Regions from separate parts of the Sneathiella aquimaris genome, predicted to be linked through region 2. Evidence: riboswitches for the same ligand, from Rfam matches in the RefSeq annotation. Region 2 holds a riboswitch; the other holds the start of a gene.
The links. Region 2 has a riboswitch for glycine ahead of OIR97_RS04415 (L-serine ammonia-lyase). Riboswitches for the same ligand answer to the same signal wherever they lie in the genome.
Positions count from the first base shown of each region.

Region 1: linked by a shared signal. The riboswitch ahead of gcvT (glycine cleavage system aminomethyltransferase GcvT) and the one ahead of OIR97_RS04415 (L-serine ammonia-lyase) in region 2 are both predicted to bind glycine.

Region 1 covers NZ_CP112881.1:1,167,243-1,174,730, reverse strand. Annotated here, with positions in the region: gene gcvPA (aminomethyl-transferring glycine dehydrogenase subunit GcvPA) at 1-411, opposite strand, end outside; gene gcvH (glycine cleavage system protein GcvH) at 411-785, opposite strand; gene gcvT (glycine cleavage system aminomethyltransferase GcvT) at 828-1,937, opposite strand; glycine riboswitch at 1,998-2,097, opposite strand; glycine riboswitch at 2,101-2,187, opposite strand; gene OIR97_RS05345 (PAS domain-containing protein) at 2,385-2,906, shown strand; gene OIR97_RS05340 (methyl-accepting chemotaxis protein) at 2,881-4,290, shown strand; gene OIR97_RS05335 (hypothetical protein) at 4,335-4,904, opposite strand; gene ispH (4-hydroxy-3-methylbut-2-enyl diphosphate reductase) at 5,101-6,057, shown strand; gene thrB (homoserine kinase) at 6,080-7,054, shown strand; gene OIR97_RS05320 (protein phosphatase CheZ) at 7,051-7,488, opposite strand, start outside.
Region 2 covers NZ_CP112881.1:960,063-967,550, forward strand. Annotated here, with positions in the region: gene OIR97_RS04400 (MFS transporter) at 1-274, opposite strand, end outside; gene speD (adenosylmethionine decarboxylase) at 472-897, shown strand; gene speE (polyamine aminopropyltransferase) at 894-1,748, shown strand; gene OIR97_RS04415 (L-serine ammonia-lyase) at 1,752-3,227, opposite strand; glycine riboswitch at 3,281-3,366, opposite strand; glycine riboswitch at 3,370-3,455, opposite strand; gene OIR97_RS04420 (alanine racemase) at 3,546-4,685, opposite strand; gene OIR97_RS04425 (glycosyltransferase) at 4,801-5,979, shown strand; gene OIR97_RS04430 (hypothetical protein) at 5,998-6,348, opposite strand; gene OIR97_RS04435 (tetratricopeptide repeat protein) at 6,421-7,026, opposite strand.

The sequences.
Region 1 (7,488 bases), 210 kb from region 2:
TGCACCGTCATACATGGAAGCGTTTGCCACATCCATTCCGGTGATCAATGCCACCTGACTTTGAAATTCAAACAGCGCCTGCAGCGTTCCCTGACTGATTTCCGGCTGATAGGGCGTGTAGGCAGTCAGAAACTCTGATCGCTGTATCAAATGATCAACAACCGAAGGAACGTGATGTCGATAAGCACCAGCCCCTAGAAAAAAGGGGGCTTTTGTCGGCGAAAGACTTTTCGCGCCATAGGCTTGCATCTGCGCATCCACATCCATCTCGGGTGCATGTTTAGGCAAATCCAACAGGCCTTTCAGTCTAGCGTCCTCTGGAATATCAACGAAGAGATCATCAACCGACCCAACACCGATTTTTTCCAGCATCGCCTGCCTTTCGGCAGCGGTATGCGGCATATATCTCATTAGCCAAGACCTTCAATATAAGACTTGTACGCATCTTCATCCATCAGATCGTCCAGTTCAGAGGCGTCAGCGACTTTAAGCTTTGCAAACCAGCCACTGCCCAACGCTTCGTCATTTACCAGAGAAGGCGTATCTTCAAGATCACCGTTCACCTCAACAACTTCACCGGCAACTGGAACATAAACTTCTGATGCCGCTTTAACACTTTCAACAACAGCAAGTTCATCCCCTTTTCCGAGGTTAGCGCCCACTTCGGGGACTTCGACAAAAACGACATCGCCCAGTTGCTGCTGTGCGTAATCACTAATGCCGACGGTCGCGATGTCACCCTCAATGGAAATCCATTCGTGATCTTTGGTATATTTAATGCTCATCTGATTTTCCCAAATTCAATCTAAATTTTCAGGTTTGAGGACTTAGCCCCGGTAATATCTTTGTTCGACAAACGGCATCTTGACGATTTTTGCCGCCCTTGCTTTTCCGCGGATAATAAGTTGAACTTCTGTTCCGGCAGCTGCGAGTCCCAAAGGAACATAGCCCATGGCAATCGGTGCCTGCAGGCTGGGCGCAAATCCGCCGGACGTAATCTCGCCGACAACATTTCCGTCCATATCTGCAATTTCTGTATGTTCTCTTGCGGGTGCCCGCCCTTCAGGCAGAATTCCAACGCGTTTCATGGCTGGCTTGTCCGCAATTTCTTTTACAATAATATCGGCGCCGGGAAATCCGCCTTCTTCCCGTCGCCGTTTGCTGATTGCCCATAACAGGCCCGCTGACACGGGCGTTGTTTCTGTTGTCAGGTCATGGCCATACAAACACAGGCCTGCCTCCAAACGTAAGGAGTCTCGCGCCCCCAAACCAATGGCGGCGACTTCCTCCTCTGCGAGGAGTTTCTTGCAAATTGCAACGGCGTTTTCATTTGGAATGGAAATTTCGTACCCGTCTTCACCTGTGTACCCTGACCGGGTTACAAAGCACGGGATGCCATCGATCTCGAGTTCCTTGAAACTCATAAATGGCATAGTCGCCACTTCCGGATTAAAACGCGCTAAAACGCTGGCACTTTTTGGGCCCTGCAAAGCGACAAGAGCCCGGTTTGTCAGTTCTTCAACAACGGCCTCTCCCGCCAATCCGTCTTTTAGAAGGGCAATATCCTGTTCTTTGCAGGCAGCGTTCACGACAACAAACAGATCATTCTCGCGGCGGGTGATAATAAGATCATCCAGAATACCGCCCTGCTCATTTGTAAAAAAGCTGTAGCGCATTTCGCCATCTTTTAGGGACTGGATATCGCCGGGAACAAGCTTTTCAATGGATTTTGCAGGATCTTTCCCGGTGATCACTACCTGCCCCATATGAGACACATCAAACAACCCGGCAGATTCGCGGGTTTGTAAATGTTCCTTCATAATTCCATCAGGATATTGCACAGGCATATCATACCCGGCAAAGGGGACCATTTTGGCGCCTAGCTCTATATGAAGGTCGTAAAGAACGGTCCGATTAACATCAGAAGTGTTTACCATAAGAAATCTCAATCCAGCAAAGAGGTTATGCCGCGATACACTTGTACCGAAAGCAACCCCCTCTGTCTTAAGGACCTGAGAGATTTGACGTTGCGAATCCTACTGGATTCTAACGCTTACCCCTTCGGTGAAATTACCAACGGTAATTTGCTTTCCAGAGTTTCATCCCCCTGCGGTCCGGGTGCCTGAGAGTTTCCGGGGCGGTTGCTCCTTCGGCGATGGATAAATCCATCTCTCCCGCAGGGATCATCTGTATGAAGCCGTGATAATAGCCAAGCTTTTCGTTCTGTCAAACGAACAAACGACCTTCCTGCGAACTAAGATCATTTCGATCTTTATTTTCTTGCTGCCTTTAACAACAGTAAATTAATAATATTACAAAGTATTAACCATTTTGAGCCACTGTGGGGGAAATAGAACTGTGAAACAAAGATGGTTTAAAACAGAATGCGCCCAGACACTCCGCCCACAGATCAGGAACGCCATCTTGGCAGAAAAGAAATCATTGTCAGTAAGACAGATCTCAGTGGTAAAATTACCTACGCAAATCGGAAATTTATGGAGATATCAGATTTTTCCGAACCGGAACTACTTGGGGTCCAACATAACCTGATCCGCCATCCAGATATGCCAAGAGCGATTTTCCATTATTTGTGGGATCAGCTGGAAAAAGGCAATGAAGTCTTTGCCTATGTTAAAAACCTGTGCAAGAACGGTGATTACTACTGGGTCTTCGCTCATGTAACCCCTTCTGTTCAAGATGACGTCACAGTCGGATACCATTCCAACAGGCGGGCCGTCGATCCAGACATCGTCACCAAAATAATCGCCCCCTTCTATCAGAAACTTGTTGCCGAAGAGAAATCCCATTCGTCGCCGAAAGAAGGATTAAATGCCTCCCTTGGCTTGCTCTCAACATTTATCCAGGATCAAGGAGGCAACTATGACAAATGGCTCTTCTCTCTTTAAATCCATTTCGCCCGTAATTGGAGCCGCCCTTGTTACCAGTGCGGCCTTCGCGATTTACCTGTATACTCAAAATTCGTTCAACTTCATGTCCATTGCATTTGTCGGTGCTTTGGTGGCAGTGGCTGTTGTCGCAATTAAGTTCAGGCGGGATGCCCGAAAAGCGATGCAGGAGCGGGACAATATGAGATTGATGCTGGAAGCACGGGCGGGCGATATGACCCATACCGGATTTCAAACTCCCTCCCATTCCGCTGACGAAATCAAAAAAGTTGAAAATATTTGCAAACGACTGGCCGTGGGTGATTTTGAAGCCCGAATTTCCCACATAGAAGAAGGCACCGAGCTCACTGAATTAATGTGGTCCATCAACGAATTAGCAGATCGGACTGATGCCTTTATGAGGGAAGCCGCAGCATCCATGCAACATGTGGCCGACCAGAAATATTACCGCCGAATTATTGATTTTGACATGGATGGTGCTTTCAAGCGCACGGCTGCCACCATTAATGAATGCACAAACATGTTTGAGCATCGAACGAATGAATTCAGCGACGTCATTTATCAGTTTGAACACACAATCGGCAGCGTCTCAAAATCAATATATGAGAGCGCCGAAGGGTTGCACCATTCAGCCGATCTCCTTTCAAGTCATGCAAGTGATGCGGCAACACAGGTCGATAATGTCAACAATGCTGCGATAAATGCCTCCTCTAACTTTCAAACGGTTGCAAGTTCAGCTGAAGAAATGTCAGCCTCTATTCAGGAAATCGGACGACAAGTTCGGAACTCTCTTGAAAATGCCCAAACGGCCTCGCAAATGGCCGATAGCGGAAATACGAAAATCAAAGGTCTGGCACTCGCCGCCCAATCAATTGGCGAAGTTGTGAAGCTGATTGAGGATATCGCGAGCCAGACAAATCTTCTGGCCTTGAATGCCACCATCGAAGCCGCCCGGGCGGGCGATGCGGGTAAGGGCTTTGCGGTCGTTGCCAACGAAGTTAAAAATCTGGCCAATCAAACAGCAAAGGCAACCGAAGATATCAGCAAGCAGATTGTTGATATTCAAAACGCGACGGATGAAGCCGTCTCTTCCATGGAGACAATCAATTCATCGGTCAGCGATATCAACCATGCTGTCACCGCCATTTCCTCGGCCATGGATGAGCAAAATGCGGCCACTCAGGAGATTGCGCAAAGTGTTGCAAGTGCCTCTGAAAGCACTGTATCGGTGTCAAATAATATCAAGACTGTAAAAGTATCGACGGAGGCAACCTCCGCCACCAGTAAAAAACTCCTTACCGAAGCCGACACCCTTCAGGAACATTCAAAAGGACTGGAAGACAATGTTTCTTCCTTCCTTGAACATGTTCGAAAGGTCATTTGACGATAAGTCGTTTTTGAAAGCGGGTCCGCGTCCCGGTGCCGTAGTTAGTTGACTTTGTTACGGTTATATTCCAGCTCTTCCTTGGTGAGTTGCAGTCCTAAAACGATCGTATAATCACGGCCGTCCCGATTGGTTGGCAAAGGGATTCGCTGTACAATCTCTTCCTGAACAGCACCCCGACGCCGACCTTCTGCAACCTCTACCGGACTTTGCAGGATCTTCTTTGTCAAAATCCGGCGTGAGCTGTCTGCAATCGCAACGAAGAACGGGAATGTATGGGTTTGGCCTTTCGCCGCCGGCCCTTTGATCGCACCAATTCGCAAAATTAACTCCACGACCAGTTCGGTATCATCATTTTCATAAAAACACTCCCCGCTGACAGGTGCGATAATCCCCTCATATTCGACATCGACAAGATCGCGGCCCGGGCCATCCTGAAAAACGGTAATTGTGTCCGCGTTTGGCAGAACTGAAACGGCAGGGCACGGCAGGACGACTTTATTTGGGTTAAAAATATCTGGCAGGGCCGCATCAAAAGATCCACTACACGCGCTTAACAAAGACAGTGAAATCATCGAAGCTACAAGTTTTCCGCGACTGAAAAAACGTATCATACCCTGCTTTTCTTTCATTATTCCAAATTCTATGACCGGATTAGTACGTCTCACACTGGTGTTCATCTGGAAATTGATGTACTAATTCGCCGAATTTAGGATGGACGGCTCCTTTTAGCAAGCGACGCGGCGCATTGTTGCTGGATAATTCTGAAAAGCAGGAATAATTCAGCTATTTCTGCCGGAGGTGGATGGTATGACACGTGAAAAAAGAACTCTTCTTCTCGCCGCTCCGCGCGGATTCTGCGCTGGCGTTGATCGAGCGATTCAAATCGTTGAAAAAGCGTTGGTAAAATATGGCGCTCCCGTATACGTCCGCCATGAGATTGTTCACAATCGTTATGTGGTTGAAAATCTGGAAAAAAAGGGGGCTGTTTTCGTTGATGAACTGTCAGATGTCCCCGCTGACGTCCCTGTCATTTTCTCCGCGCACGGTGTTGCAAAGTCAGTTCCAGCCGAGGCAGAAGCAAAGAAAATGTTCTTCATTGATGCAACCTGCCCACTGGTCAGCAAAGTCCACCGGGAGGCAGAACGGCACAAAAAGGACGGTCAGGAAATTATTCTGATTGGCCATAAAGGGCACCCGGAAGTCATTGGCACAATGGGACAATTGGCCGCGGGAGAAATCAGTCTGGTCGAAACGGTTGCGGATGCCGAGAATTTTGAGCCAAAAAATATAGATGGCAAGCTTGCCTATTTGACGCAAACAACCTTATCTGTTGATGAAACTAGAGACATCGTCGCGACGTTAAGCCGCCGTTTCCCGTCAATCGCGGCACCCAAGAAAGAAGACATCTGTTACGCGACGACCAATCGGCAGGCCGCCGTAAAGGAACTTGCCTCGCAATGTGATGGTATTCTGGTCATCGGCGCACCAAACTCGTCAAATTCCATGCGTTTGGTGGAAGTTGCAAAAAAGATCGGCTGCCAGCATGTATCACTGGTTCAACGGGCGACGGACATCCCGTGGGACAATCTGCAAGGCTGCCAGACGATTGGGATAACAGCCGGCGCTTCTGCCCCGGAAACACTTGTTGAAGAGGTAACTGATGCTTTTGCAAAACGGTATGACGTAACCATAAAAGAAGTTGTAAAGACCGAAGAGCATGTAACGTTCAAACTTCCGCGCGAATTGGAAAATGTGAGCGAATAAGAATAGGAATGGCAGAACCACCATGGCTGTTTACACCGACATATCTGACGATGATCTTGATCTGATTGCCGGGGATTATCCCATAGGCGAGATACTGTCCTGTAAGGGGATCGCGGAAGGGGTCGAAAATTCCAATTTTCTGCTTCATTCAGAAACTGGACATTATATTCTAACGATCTACGAAAAACGGGTAAATGAAGCAGACCTGCCTTTTTTCCTCGGATTGATGGAACATCTTGCAGATCATGGATATGTTTCGCCGCGCCCGGTTAAAACCAAAACCGGTGACAGCCTGTCCCGCGTTGCGGGCAAACCTGCCGCCTTAATCGAATTTCTTGAAGGCCGGTCGATGCGGCGCGTCTCCCCTGAACACTGTGCCCTGCTGGGGCGTTCACTGGCTGATTTACACATTGCGGGTGGCGGATTTCAAATACAAAGACCCAACTCTTTGACCATAGACAGCTGGCGTCCCCTTTTTGAGGCCAGTCTTGCCAGTAAGGGTATCGACCTCATTTCAAAACGGGAAATCAGCGAGATCTCCACAGAAATTGGCGATTTGGAGAAAAACTGGCCTGAAAATCTGCCAGAAGGTGTCATTCACGCAGACTTGTTTCCGGATAACATCTTCTTTTTGAACGGTCAGGTTAGCGGCGTTATCGACTATTACTTCGCCTGCAATGATTTCCTGGCATACGATATTGCTGTCTGCCTGAATGCCTGGTGTTTTGAAAGTGATGCGAGCTTTAACATTACAAAGGCCCGGCGTCTTCTAAACAGCTATCAACGCGCCCGGCCATTGGAAAAAACCGAACTCCAAGCCCTCCCCCTCTTATCTCGCGGGGCAGCAATGCGATTTTATCTAACACGGTTGTATGACTGGATTAATCAGATTGACGGGGCCTTGGTAAAACCAAAAGACCCGTCAGAATATTTACAGAAAATCCGCTTTCTGCGAGACGTAAAATCCGTCGCAGAATTTGGTATCGACCTTCCTTAATCGAACAGGGCGTCGATTTCGTCCTGGCTGATTTCGTGGCCTTCGACAGTTGGTCCACTAAGTTCAACTTCACCGTCCATACGAGACGGCTGGCTGATTGTTTCAATTTCTGCCAGTTCGCCATCTCCACCAAGGATATCGATCATGGCAGCGATACGGTCTTCGACAAATTTTAGCGTGCCAACGACTTTGGAAATTCTTTGCCCTGTAATGTCCTGGAAGTTACAGGCTTCATAGATTTTCATTATCGCGTTGCTAATGCCTTCGGTAATTTCAATTTCGTCAGGATCTGTCGCGTTCAACTGAAGGCTTTCGTTTTTGTCTTCAATAACCTCTACCGCTTCAAGGATTGCGTTAGTCGCCCCTTCAGTATCGCCAACAACGGCGTCCAACTGGTCGGTCATTGCGTGGATTTTAGGGCCGGAATCATGAGC
Region 2 (7,488 bases):
CGACTAAGACGCTGATCGTAAAAATCTGTTTGGGTGGAAATCTGTCGGCAATCGAAAAAAGAGCACTGATAAAGGTTCCAATGACAAAGCCAATTGCAACACTGCTTGAAAAAAGAGACGCATGAAAGTCGCCAATGGTGAATTCTTCTTTCAAGGCTGGAATAAGCGCTGTGGCCGAAAACCAGAGGGAAAGTGCAAAAATTTGCGCAATAGACAACAAGGCGACAGATCGCCATTTTTTCTGAAGCTCAAGGGGCATATAGGACATAGACATTCTTTGATCTATAGAGATCGGGTATTCGGATGGCAAAGTTTTTCCCGGTTTTTCAGCAGAGGTTGACGCTTTTTTGAACGTGAGATTTCTGGTGAGGATCCTGTCTCGCACTTTTCTCTTGTTTTCCCGTCCCTTTTTCGCGATAACGCGCCATCTTTTCAAGGCAGGGCAGTAGCCCTTGCATCAGGGCTGTGAAAATGTCGAATATTTCTGAAATTGTTGAAATGCCGCGTGGTGACGCAAAGGTGGAAAAGCCAGATTATTTTGTCGAAAAAGACGGAATGATTTTCGCTGGAACCCACCTGATTGTTGACTTGTGGAAAGCCACAGGTTTGAACGACAAGGAATTGATCGAAAGCACCTTAACCGAATGTGTTCATGTTTCCGGTGCGACACTGCTTCATTTTCACATCCATCAGTTTGAACCGAACGGCTTGTCCGGCGTGGCGGTTCTTGCCGAAAGCCATATCAGTTTTCACAGTTGGCCTGACAAGGGGTATATGGCCCTTGATATCTTTATGTGCGGAAAAACAGAGCCACACAAATGCATTCCGTTGCTTAAAAAAGCGTTTCAGCCGGAAACCGTGCAGATTAATGAAATCAAGCGAGGCATTTTGACATGATGGAGGTTTTTGACGAAGGGCTTCATAGCGGTGTTAATCTGGCACTGGATGTGGGAACGGTTCTGTATCGGGATAAAACAGACCTGCAAGATCTTATCATTTTTGAAAACAGTACTTTTGGCCGTGTGATGTCGTTGGATGGTGCGATCCAGACAACGGAAAAAGACGAATTCATCTATCATGAAATGTTCGCCCATGTCCCCATTCTGGCGCATGGCAACGTAAAACGGGTCCTGATCATTGGTGGGGGCGACGGGGGCGCGGCTCGTCAGGTTTTAAAGCATCGCAATATTGCCGTCACTTTGGTTGATATCGACCGCTCTGTTATTGATCTGTCGATAAAATACCTCCCAAGCATTTCAAATGGTGCCTTTGACGACCCCAGACTGGATCTTGTGGTTGCTGATGGGTGTCAGTTTGTGAAGGAAACGGATCAGAAATGGGATGTTATAATTATTGACTCAACCGACCCACACGGCCCGGGCGAAGTTTTATATACCCAAGAATTTTATACCGATTGCAAGTCCTGCCTGACGGCTGGCGGTGTAATCGTTACGCAGAACGGCGTGCCTTTTGTTCAGGCAGAGGAGCTGAGAAATAGTTATGATCGTCTGGGACTTCTGTTTCAGGATGTCAGTTTTTATATGGCAACAATTCCCAGTTATGTCGGCGGTCCGTTGGCCTTTGGATGGGCGACCGACAACAAGGAATTGCGAAAGCTTTCTGAAGCAACGCTTGCGGACCGGTTTCTAGACGCTGATATTGAGACCGGTTACTATACGCCAGATGTTCATAAAGCGTCTTTCGTGCTACCAATCTACGTCAAAAAAATCCTGACAACGACCGAGTAACGGCTAACATTCCACAACATTTACTGCCAGACCGCCTTGTGATGTCTCTTTATATTTACTGAGCATATCAATGCCTGTTTGGCGCATTGTTTCAATAACTTCGTCAAGGGATACCACATGAGTGCCGTCGCCTGACAAGGCCAGGCGCGCCGCGTTGATGGCTTTCATTGCGCCCATTGTGTTGCGTTCGATGCAAGGGATCTGGACCAGTCCGCCAATTGGATCGCAAGTCAGACCAAGATTATGTTCCATACCAATTTCAGCGGCGTTTTCGACTTGCTCATTTGTGCCCCCAAGCACGGCAGCCAGGGCACCTGCCGCCATGGAGCAGGCAACACCCACTTCGCCCTGACAGCCAACTTCAGCCGCAGAAATGGATGCGCGTTTTTTGTAAATTGAACCGATGGCCGCTGCAGTCAAAAGGAAGTTTCGAATACCTTCTTCGTTTGATCCCGGGCAAAAACGTTCATAATATTTCAAAACAGCAGGAATGACACCGGCGGCACCATTGGTTGGCGCTGTGACAACACGGCTTCCAGCAGCGTTCTCTTCATTGACTGCAAGGGCATAAAGATTGACCCAGTCCAGAACGGTCAGCGGATCGCGGGACGCGCGTTCAGGGTTGGCCATCAATTCCTTGAACAGGGCCCCCGCACGGCGTTTGACGTTAAGACCACCGGGCAATATGCCCTCCGCTTCGCAGCCACGCCGAATGCAGGCCAGCATCGCCTGCGAAACGCTATCCAAAAATTCGTTGGTTTCATCATCACTGCGCCAGGTGGTTTCGTTCTGACGCATAATTTCAGCGATGCTAAGGCCCGTTTCCTTGCCAACCGCCAGCAGTTCAGCGGCAGAGGTGAACGGATGCGGCATCTTAATATTATGACCTTTGGTTTCTGCCCTGTCTCCTTCATTGTGAGAAACAACATAACCGCCGCCCACAGAGAAATAGTCTTTTTCCACCAGTAGATCCCCATCGCTGGTATAGGCACAAAAGCGCATACCGTTTGAATGTTCCGGCAGCATTTCATCTTTCAGGAACAGCAGATTTTCATCCTCAAAAAAGGGAATATTTTTCCGTCCTCCCAGATTGAGAAGGTTTTCTGTCCGAATTTTATCAACTAGTGGGGCAATCGCCTCTGGGTCAATCAGGGAGGGGCGTTCGCCAGACAGTCCTGATAGAATAGCAATATCAGTTCCGTGACCGTGACCGGTTAGCGCAAGAGATCCGTATAATTCAACCAGGACCCGCGCTGTGTTATCGAATGCCTCAACGGCAATAAGATGATCGACAAATCTTTTGGCCGCACGCATCGGTCCAACAGTATGGGAGGAAGACGGCCCAATACCGATAGTATAAAGGTCTGTCACACTTATATTGACATCAAGCTGTGAGGTGGGCACGGGATCAGTGTTTCTCGGCTTCGCTGGGATAACCGGTGTTACACTTCCTAATCCTGCTTTTTCAATTTCCGTCATATCGGCATCCTCATACCCTGTGACCTTGCGGTCTACCTGTTAGATGATGCCCCCTCTGTCCGTGGACCTGAAAGATTACCGGATGATGCCGGGTACCTCTTCGGTGGAGCCGGATATTCTACCGACCCTCTCTCCAGAGCCTCTATACCTGACAGTTCATTTGCCTGAGAGTTTCCGGGGCGGTTGCTCCTTCGGCGCCGATTAAACGGGCTCTCCCGTCAGGGATTTTAGAGGTGCCTGATATTACAGGCGGGTTGACCCTATGAGGCTAGGCAATAAGCGTCAAGTTTTATTGAAGAATCGCCAAACATTTGCCCGCTACCATCCGTTAGAGCGATCCCAATAATCGATTACGGCGGGCGGCACCTGATCGTCGAGAATGTGATATCCAGGATAGGCTGCCGCCGTTATGCAAGCATGATTTGGCAGGATTCGAAACTGTGTCCCGATTGGAAAATCCGTCAGGGATCTGTTTGAGTTATCCAATGAAATCAAGCCATGCTCCTGATTGGTTGACGTCACCCATAACCCGTCGATCGGTTGGCCCGTGGTTGCGTCGCAAACGCATCCGTAATGCGGTTCACCAAGACGGTTCTTTTTGCCTGGATCCGTTGATAACGCAAGGCTGCCCGCGTCTATTATAAGCCTGTTCCCAGACTTGTTGTGACTGATGACTGTTGTCAAAATTGACAAAGCGATATCGTTTGTCTGGCACACGCCGAGGGCTTCCATGACCATATCCTGAAAAACATAAACGCCCGCACGGTATTCCGTTACCCCCTCAAGAGTTGCGGCATAGGTGGCTGTTGGCGTTGAACCTGCACTGACAACCGGGCAGGGTAGGCCTGCGTTTCTAATGCGCTGGGCGGCGGTTGTGATCGAAATGCGTTCCTGTTCCGCCATTTCCTGAAGTTCCTGTATGGTTTGGCAATAGTAAGAACCGCCAGAATGAGAGAGGACACCCTTCATTTGAGTTCCACTTTGTTCGTTTAGGAATGCGGCTATTTCAACAATTTCCGGCGCTTGTGGGGGGAGGCCCGCACGTTTTCCATCGCAATCAATTTCGATGAGGCAAGGAAAGACAGCTTGCAGCTCCTCCGACGATTGGGCGACCATTTTTGCAGCCTCCAGTGTATCCAGAATAAGTGTCATTGACGCGCCTTGATCCTGAAGCTGTTTTATCTGTGTTAATTTTTGCGGCGCGATTGACACCGCATACAGGATGTCAGTGTGGCCATTGTCTAAAAAATAGCGCGCTTCGTGGAGGGTTGAAACGGTGATGCCATTTTGCGTGATATTGGGAATCAGTTCGGCGACCCGCGCTGACTTGCAGGTTTTCAGGTGAGGCCTCAATGGTGTGGATAGGGTCGATAACCGTAAATCCAATTTGTTGATATTGGCGATAAGTTTGGTTTTTTCCAAAAGCAAAGTAGGGGTGCTTAATTCACCGAATGACACACTTCTCTCCTCGGTTAAGTCTTTAGCGCAGTTTCGCATTGCCTGACTTTTTAACAGGTGGTCTTATTAATAAAACCGATGGCGAGAGTATGGGTTAGTTCGAGGGGAAGCGAAAGTGGCAAAAGTGTTATTCGGCTGGGAATTTGGGGCTAGCCTCGGGCATATTTACCCACTCCTTCGCATTGCTGATGTTTTGAAAGCCAAAGGGCATGATATTCTGTTTGCCTGTCGCGATGTGACCCAGTGTTATGATGTTGTCAAAAAGCATGGCTATTCCATGATACAGGCGCCTTACTGGAAAAATCCGCCGATTGCGAATGTGCGAGGAGTTGCAACACCCAGTTACGCCGATGTTATCGCACGGCAGGGTTTCGGGTATCCGGAAATCTTGCGTACCATGATGTCCGCATGGGACGATTTGGTCACGATTGCCAAACCTGATTTGATCGTTGCTGATCACAGTCCGGGCCTCAACCTGGCGATTGGCGGGCGTGTGCCGATAATCAATATTGGTAATGGCTTCACTCTTCCGCCTGCCTCTTTAAAAGAATACCCGCCTGTCATAACAACGGGTAAGCCTCTGGTGAACCAGCAGAGATTGCTTGTGCTTTTCAATAAGTTACGTCGTGAAAAAGGGCTCAAACCCTATCGCTATCTGCCAGAGGTTTTTAACAGTGAGGGGCAATTCGCATGCACTCTACCTCAACTGGACCCCTATGATGGGTTAAGGGAAGTGCCGGTGTGCGGGCCGTTGGAAGTTTCTCTTGAACCTGCAAAATTGCCTGAAGACGATCATATTTTCTTGTATATGGCGAATGAGGCGGCAGATAGTGAGATACTTTTAAACGTCTTGCAGAAAAGCGCGGTTCCCACCACCGCTTATATTCGAGGCGCAAGTCCAGAGCGAACTCAGCGATACCATTCCGAACATCTGAAGATGCTTGAAAAACCAGTGGATTTTGCCAGGATGCTGCCCAAAGTAAGCTTGGTGCTGCATTCTGGAGGTGGGGGGACAGCGACCTCTTGTTTGATGACTGGTCGGCCGCAAATCATGTTTCCAAGACAGTCAGAATCAAATTTATCAGCAAGATTGATCAAAGCACAGGGACTAGGAGACAGAGTGCCTTCTGGGGCGAATGAAGCAGAGATATCTGCAATTATCAATGGAGCACTGGGAAACCATGACATGAAGCAGCGCTGTGCTGATATTTCCATCAGACTGTCAAAAGGGGACTGGAAGCAGGCAATTGAAAAAATAACGATCTGCGCGGAAGATATTCTCCTCAGCACATGATCGCTATTTCGTTAATTCTCACGCCAGATTGTATTTAAGAACCCATAAAGGGAGCAGCGCGGCGACTTCACGACTGCTTCCATCCAATTCAATGGCAGTTTGTTTTTCTTTCAAGTCAATCCGCACGATCCGACCATTGAACTGACACATTTCGGAGGTTCCATTTGGACCAAAAATACCTTTGACGGGCTTATCCAATGCGGCATTTTCCAAGAGGCCATTTACCAGGATCCCGTTGAGGGACCAATTTGTCGTGGCAAATTGTTGACCATTGATTTCCACTTGAAGCATTGGACTGGAAACCCGAAAGGAGTCACGCTGTTCAAATCGATTGGGAACAGAAGTGCTAAGTTGTTGAGCGTGTAGCAAGAGAACCTCCAGACATAAAATAAAGTATGCTTCGTTCAATGCAGACATCGTGCCAAAACTAAGAATATTTTCCTATTCGATTGGCACGCGAAGTTGTTTCCACAGAACGACCCGTTTAAGCGCTTCTTGTTTTTCTATATTTGACAACTGTTTAGCTAAGAGGGAAGTCGCGCGGCGAATGCGGGCTTTCAAGCTTTTGTTCCGGGCTGTTTCCTGTGATAGCGTGAGCCACTTCATCGCCTCTACTTTATCCGCGGGCACAATTTCCCCAGCGCGGTATAGCTCTGACACGGCCAATTGACTTTCAGAATCACCGTTTTCGGCTTTAGAAAGCCACCGGTTTAGTTGTTTTTTGTTGAGCTCATCCAGTTGTTTTCGGATCTGTCCCAATTTTACAGTTGCACCGGGATAATTTTGCCGGGCGGCAAGTTCATACCATTTCAAGGCAGAAGAAAGGTTCCTTTTTGTCCCTTGCCCGGCTTCCAATAAAAACGCGACATTAAACTGAGCATCCGGGTCCCCTTGTTTGGCGAGGTCAAGCCATAGCAAAAACGCTTCTTGATGACGCCCTGCCTTGTAAGCGTTTGCGGCCGTCTTATCGGCTTCTGAAAACGCGGCGGTGAAAGTTAGTAGGGTGAGTAATGAGATCATTACAAACAGGTTCAGTCTTTTTTGCAACGGGGCCCCTCCCTCAGATAGGGTCAGTGTGCAGAAGATCCGTAGTTGGCGCAAATATAAACACCGTTGGAATATCAGTGCGATTCTGAATTGATAGCTCTTTAAAATTGTATTGAACGTTTATGAGCCATCGAAAAGTAGAAAAAATAGGTCAGTGGAAGCATGCTCAATAATTTTTTTAGGAATTATTCTTTTTGCAATTTGTAATTAAAGAACTGATTTTTATCGATTTTTTGAAATAAAATGAAATTTGGATGCAAAATTTTGATGATTTGTCAAAAATGACAATTTGTCATTTAGGCTGAAAGCTGATAATAATATTGGCAAGCGAGGTAACTGGACGAAAAGATCCAAGCCAAACTTAAACCGAGTAGCAAGAAGCTGAATAATGAGTGCTTCCAATAAAGAACTTTGTTCTTTTAATCCGGGAGGAGGCGCAATTTGGACAACACTAAAATTTAG